Linked DNA regions of Parafrankia irregularis. The protein of the gene in region 1 interacts with the protein of each later gene in a pairwise test. Links are inferred from orthologs where the notes say so. Each region holds a gene or a part of one and is shown on either strand. Other genes may lie near its edges.

Region 1 (3,119 bases):
CCCGGTCCCCACCGGCCGCGCCGCGCGGGCCGTCAGCGCTTCGGCTCGGAGATGAGAACCTGCTGCAGCGCCTCGAACTCCTCGACGAACTTGCCCGACCCCATCGCCACCGAATGCAGCGGGTTCTCCGCGATGTGGATCGGCATTCCGGTCTCGTGCCGCAGCCGCTCGTCCAGCCCGCGCAGCAGCGCACCGCCGCCGGTCAGGACGATGCCGCGGTCCATGATGTCGCCGGACAGCTCCGGCGGGCACCGGTCGAGGGTCACCTTGACCGCGTCGATGACCGCGTTCACGGGCTCCTCGGTGGCCTTGCGGATCTCCTCGGCGGTCACCACGATGGTCTTGGGCAGGCCCGTCACCAGGTCACGACCGCGGATCTCGGCGCTCGGCTCCTCCGGAACCTTGTATGCCGAGCCGATCGCCATCTTGATCTCCTCGGCGGTCCGCTCGCCGAGCATCAGCGAGTACTCCTTCTTCACGTAGGAGATGATCGCCGTGTCGAGCTCGTCGCCGGCGGTGCGGATCGACTGGCTGGTGACGATGCCGCCCAGCGAGATGACCGCGACCTCGGTCGTGCCGCCACCGATGTCCACGACCATGTTGCCGGTCGGCTCGTGCACCGGGAGGCCGGCGCCGATCGCCGCCGCCATCGGCTCCTCGATGATGTAGACCTTCCGGGCTCCGGCCTGGTAGCCGGCGTCCTTCACCGCGCGCTGCTCCACACCGGTGATGCCGGACGGGACGCACACCACCAGCCGGGGCTTGGCGAAATGACGCCGCCGGTGCACCTTCTGGATGAAGTACCGCAGCATCCGCTCGGTGGTCTCGAAGTCGGCGATGACGCCGTCCTTCAGTGGGCGGACCGCCACCACGTTGCCCGGAGTACGGCCGATCATTCTTTTCGCGTCGGTTCCGACGGCGAGGATTCCCGAGGTCGTGGTGTTGATCGCGACGACACTGGGCTCGTTGAGCACGATGCCCCGGCCACGGACGTAGACGAGCGTGTTGGCGGTACCGAGGTCGACGGCCATGTCACGACCGAGGAACGACAGCGAACTGGACATCGTCGGGTGCCGGCCTTCCCGAGGGGCGCGAGGTGGGACGGATCCGGACGGCGCACGCGGACGACACCGACCGGCCTTCTCCGACCAACGCGCGAAACGCGTACAGAGTTCGTCGAACGGGCGGGACGGCCCGGATGCGCCTCGTGTGGACCCGTTCACCGTGACCGCCGGTACGGCGATTACGGCGAGCCACCGGGCACGCTCCGGGTAGGTGAAAGCGTAGACCGCCCCCGACGACGTCGCCGAGCCGACCGGGAAGCGTGTCACCCCACACGCACCGGGGCACGCGCGGCACGCCGCCCGGCTCCACATCATCCATGGACGGGTGGCAGGTCAGCGGCGGACCGCCGCCGATCGGGCACCCGGCAGGGACGAGACTTCCCCCGATCGGGGACGGAACACCCGAGGACACCGGGCCGACCACGGCGGCCGGCGGCCGGGTGAGCACCTCGACGAGGCCACGCCCGTCCGGCGGCTCACCCGCGCCGGTGGAACCCCGCCACCCACCAGGGGTGAGGACGAGGCACCCGGTGCCGGCAGGTCAGCTCAGGCCGGGGAAGAACAGGTCGATCTCGCGCTTGGCCGACTCCGGCGAATCCGAGCCGTGCACGAGGTTCTGGCCGATCTCCAGCGCGAAGTCACCGCGCAGCGAACCGGGGACCGCCTTCACCGGGTCGGTGGCGCCGATGAGGCCACGCGCCGCCTCCGTCGCCCGCGGGCCCTCCGCCACCAGGGCGACCAGCGGGCCAGAGGTGATGAAGTCGACCAGCTCGCCGAAGAAGGGCTTGCTGGCGTGCTCGCCGTAGTGGGTCTCGGCGACCGAGCGCTCCAGCGTGCGCAGCTCCAGGGCGACGATCTTCAGCCCCTTGCGCTCGAGACGACCGATGACCTCACCGATGAGGCCACGGCTGACGCCGTCGGGCTTGACCAGGATGAGGGTGCGCTCGGAGGACACGGGACTCCTTCAGACTCGTTTCGTCATCTTTGACGCGGGATGGCCGGACGGTCCGCGGCTACTGGCGCGACCGGTTGGCCCCTGGCAAACCTACAGGGTCCACGATCCGGACCGGCGCGCGCACTCCCCCGAGACCACCCGTCGGAGTGGCGCGACGGCGCGACGGCGCGGCGGTGCCACGGGCAGCGGCCGGTCAGCGGCCGATGGTCAGCGGCAGTCAGCGGCCGAGGAGACGGCGGGCCTCCCCCACCGTCACCAGTGAGCCGGTGACCAGCACTCCGGTGCCACCCAGCTCGCCTTCCTCCTCGGCCAGGCGCACCGCGGCGTCCAGCGCGTCGTCCAGACGCAGCGCCACCTCGACCCGGTCGGCGCCGAAGACATCCACCGCGACCGCCGCCAGATCGTCCGCCGGCATCGCCCGCGGCGAGGTGCTCTGCGTGATCACGACGTTGCTGAAGACCGGCTCCAACGCGGCGAGGATGCCATCCGCGTCCTTGTCGCCCAGGACGGCGACCACACCGACGAGGGACTCGAAGCCGAAGGCCTCGTCCACCGCGGCCGCGAGGGCCACGGCGCCGGCGACGTTGTGCGCGCCGTCCAGAACGATCGTCGGCGAACGCCGGACCACCTCAAGCCGGCCCGGCGAACTCGCCTGGGCGAACCCGGCGAGCACGGCGTCCGCGTCCAGCTGGTTCTGCCCACCGCCGAGGAAGGCCTCGACTGCCGCCAGCGCCACCGCCGCGTTGTGCGCCTGATGCACGCCGTGCAGCGGCAGGAAGACCTCCTCGTAGGTCCCACCGAGGCCCCGCAGGGTCAGCATCTGCCCGCCGACGGCGGCCCGCCGGCCGACGACACCGAACTCCAGGCCCTCCCGGGCGACCGTCGCGCCCAGCTCGGCGGCCCGGCGCAGCAGCACCTCCGCGGCGGGCAGCTGCTGCTGGGCCAGCACGAGCAGCGAGTCCGGCCGGATGATGCCGGCCTTCTCCGCCGCGACGGACTCGACCGTCGATCCGAGCTCCGGATGGTCCAGCGAGACCGGCGTGATCACCGCGACCGGGGCGTCGATGACGTTCGTCGCGTCCCAGGTGCCGCCCATCCCG
Region 2 (3,127 bases), on another replicon or contig:
ACACGGACTCCTCGGGCACCTCCATCAGCGCCACCACCGCACCGCCGTACCGCGCCTGCACGGCGAGCATCTCGGCCAGCAGCGGGTCACGTTCGTCGATGAGGTCGTCACCGAGCAGCACGGCGAAGGGTTCGTCGCCGACGTGGGCGGCGGCGCAGAGCACGGCATGCCCGAGGCCACGCGGCGAGGCCTGGCGGACGGAGTGGACCTCGGCCAGCGCCGCGGACGCGCGGACGCGCTCGAGCCGGACATTGTCACCCTTGCGCTCAAGGGCGAGCTCCAGCTCCGCCTCCCGGTCGAAGTGATCCTCGATGGCCTTCTTGGAGCGGCTGGTCACCAGCAGCACGTCTCGAAGGCCAGCCCGTGAGGCTTCTTCGACAACATATTCGATCGCCGGTCTGTCAACGACAGGAAGCATCTCTTTGGGAACCGACTTCGTCGCGGGCAGGAACCGGGTTCCCAGTCCCGCGGCAGGAATGACCGCCTTCGTCACCAGCATGGGCGAAACCTTAGTCTGGCAGGGCGTCCCGGAGCACCACGGCACCGATACACAGGACATTCACAACGAGCCGTGGGCCCGGTCCAGCACGATACCGGGCCCGGCCACGGTGGTGGCGGGTGTCTGACAGCCCGGCCACCATCGAAGGCCCGGCCACCCGACCCCCACCGTCCGGCATTGCGATCAACCATCCGCAGTCAGTTCGTCACGCTCGCCGGACGCGTACCGGAAGCCGCCCGCCGCCCCGGCGGGTCAGCGTCGGGCAGGTCTCCACGTGCGGGTCGATCACGGTACCGTGAGGCCTCGCCAGTGGGATGTCAGGCCGGTGTCGTCTTTGTGACCGTCACCGACAGCATGAAGGCGCACGACGCGGGAAGTCCGAGCAGTCGGGAGGCGGGGCCCGACATATCGAGGGCGGCCACGCTCGAGCGCGCTGAGGGTGGGGATGGCTGTGACCGGAGGAACCGTCACCGGCAGTGACGTGGTAGGCCGGGCTGGCTCTGGCCAGGCCTCGGCGCCCTCCCCCGGCCCGTCACCGACGGATCCCGGCACGGCCACGGGAACAGACTCCGGCGGCGCAACGTCCAGTGGCACGGTGCCCGGCGGCGCAGCGTCCGGCGGCGCAGCGCCCGGTGGCACTTCGGCGACGGCACCCCCGGCGCCGTCGCCCGCGCTTTCCCCGTCGGCCGAGTGGCCCGGCCCCAAGAGCGAGATCCGCCGGCGCCTGCTGGCACTGCGGCGCGCGGGCGTCACGCCGGACTCGGCGGTCCTCACCGAACGGGTGCTGGCGCTGCCCGAGGTCGCCCGGGCCAGGTGCGTGGCCGCCTATGTCGGGATGGCGGACGAGCCCGACACCGCCGAGCTGCTCGCCCGGCTGCGGGCGCGGGGGGTCCGGATCCTGTTGCCCGTCGTACGCCCCGATCTCGATCTGGACTTCCGTGAGTACGGGACCACGCTCGTGCCCGGGGCCATGGGCACCCGCGAGCCACCGCCGAGCGCCCCCCTGGTCGAGCTCGCCCGCGCGGATGCGGTCATCGTTCCCGCGCTCGCGGTTGACCAGGCGGGCAACCGGCTGGGGCGTGGCGGTGGCTCCTATGACCGGGCGCTGGCCCGCACCGCCCCCTCCACGCCGGTGATAGCGTTGGTGCACGATCGGGAGATTCTGACCGACGTCCCTGCGGAGGAGCACGACAGGCGGGTGACAGTGATCGTCACTCCGTCAAGAACGCTTCGTCCAGCATCGTCATGAAGCCCACGTCGTCATTCGGGAAGCCATCGGCCGCCTTCAGGCGTTAGAGTTGGCAGTCCCTACCGCCGAGTGCCAACTTCGGGAGGAGTCCGTGCCGACCTACCAGTACCGCTGCACCGCCTGCGGGCATGATCTTGAAGCCGTGCAGAGCTTCAGTGACGCGGCGCTGACCGAGTGTCCTGCTTGCACGGGCCAACTTCGGAAGGTGTTCAGCTCCGTCGGTCTCGTCTTCAAGGGCAGCGGTTTCTACAAGACCGACAGCCGTTCGGGCTCCTCCTCCGGGGTTCCGGCGCGCCCGAAGGAGTCGTCCGCCACTTCGTCTGACGGCGACTCGTCCGGCAAGAGCTCCGCTGCGGCCGAAAGTGGCACGGCGGCGTCCGCCGGGTCCTCGGGCAGCAGCACCAGCTCGTCGACAAGCGCTGCGTCTGCCGCATCCAGCACGGCTGCCGCCTGACCCATCGGGAAAGACACAGCATTCGACGAGCAGCCCCCGGCGGCCCTTCCGCCGGGGGCTGCTCGTTTGCCAGCACTGCTCTGTAGTCAGCACAGCTCTGTAGCCAGCACTGCTCTGTAGTCGGCACTGGCACCACAGTCGGAATGGCTCGCGCCCAGCTTCTTGCCGCCGACCACTTCCGCTACCCGCTACCTGGGGTAGCCATTTAGGTACGCGAGAGTAACGTCAATCCCGCCTCGGCGGGTGTCGCGGTCTGACTGCCGGCGGTCAGCACGGCCCGAGGGGCGGCCATCCGATGCGTTGAGGATTCTGGTCGTCCCTACGACCAGAATCCTCAGGTCCTGCTCGGTAGCAGCGGCAGCCCGAAGCGCAGGATGTGGCGGCACGCCCTCCAACGCCCGAGATCCTCAACTCCTCGTCGCGGCTGGCCCCGACCAGGCCAAGACCCAGGAGCACGGCACCCAGGAGCACGGCACCCAGCCGGCGCCCTGCCCGTGGCACCACGACACCGAAGCGGAGCACACCCGCCACCTCGACCTGCCGCTTCACCCGGCCGGAACCCGACCACGAGGGCCTTCCAGCGGCCATCCGACATCACGCATCAGAATCGGGTGTGGAGAGGCACCGCTGAGGCGTCCCACCAGCAACACCAGCAGGCACGGCCGGGGCACGCGGCCACGGCAGGCCAGGGGCGAGCCGGCCGATTCTGACAGCAGCTCCTCGATCGAGGTGCGGGCTGTCCACTATCGGACCGAGCGCAGCCACTATTCCGCAGCGCGGACACAGACACGAAGACAATCGACTGAACGAATCGACCTGTCTCGGTGATTCAGTCGACAATTTCGACCACGGCGTCGACTCAGGAAGCGCGCGCGGGAACAGGGGTAGCAGGCCACACGGAGGTTCAGCAAGAACCACGACTCGC

Evidence for each region.
Region 2: the proteins of ndk (region 1) and AWX74_RS25370 interact in binary tests that used the Escherichia coli proteins (3 or more experiments, as listed by UniProt). The link is inferred for Parafrankia irregularis from one-to-one orthologs.

The regions. Positions count from the first base shown.
Region 1 is NZ_FAOZ01000001.1:504,662-507,780, forward strand. The notes cover bases 313-3,119. They hold ndk (nucleoside-diphosphate kinase), read right to left. Parts: upstream 2,020-3,119; coding sequence 1,606-2,019; downstream 313-1,605. Other genes in these bases: AWX74_RS02060 (rod shape-determining protein), read right to left, coding at 313-1,064; AWX74_RS02070 (bifunctional folylpolyglutamate synthase/dihydrofolate synthase), read right to left, coding at 2,237-3,119. Outside these bases: more of AWX74_RS02060, read right to left, coding at 33-312. UniProt on the Escherichia coli protein: Major role in the synthesis of nucleoside triphosphates other than ATP. The ATP gamma phosphate is transferred to the NDP beta phosphate via a ping-pong mechanism, using a phosphorylated active-site intermediate.
Region 2 is NZ_FAOZ01000020.1:98,223-101,349, forward strand. Bases 35-2,849 are described here. They hold AWX74_RS25370 (5-formyltetrahydrofolate cyclo-ligase), read left to right. Parts: upstream 35-950; coding sequence 951-1,748; downstream 1,749-2,849. Other genes in these bases: AWX74_RS25365 (UTP--glucose-1-phosphate uridylyltransferase), read right to left, coding at 35-499; AWX74_RS41540 (hypothetical protein), read right to left, coding at 1,995-2,189. In the rest of the region: more of AWX74_RS25365, read right to left, coding at 1-34. UniProt on the Escherichia coli protein: Involved in the removal of 5-formyltetrahydrofolate.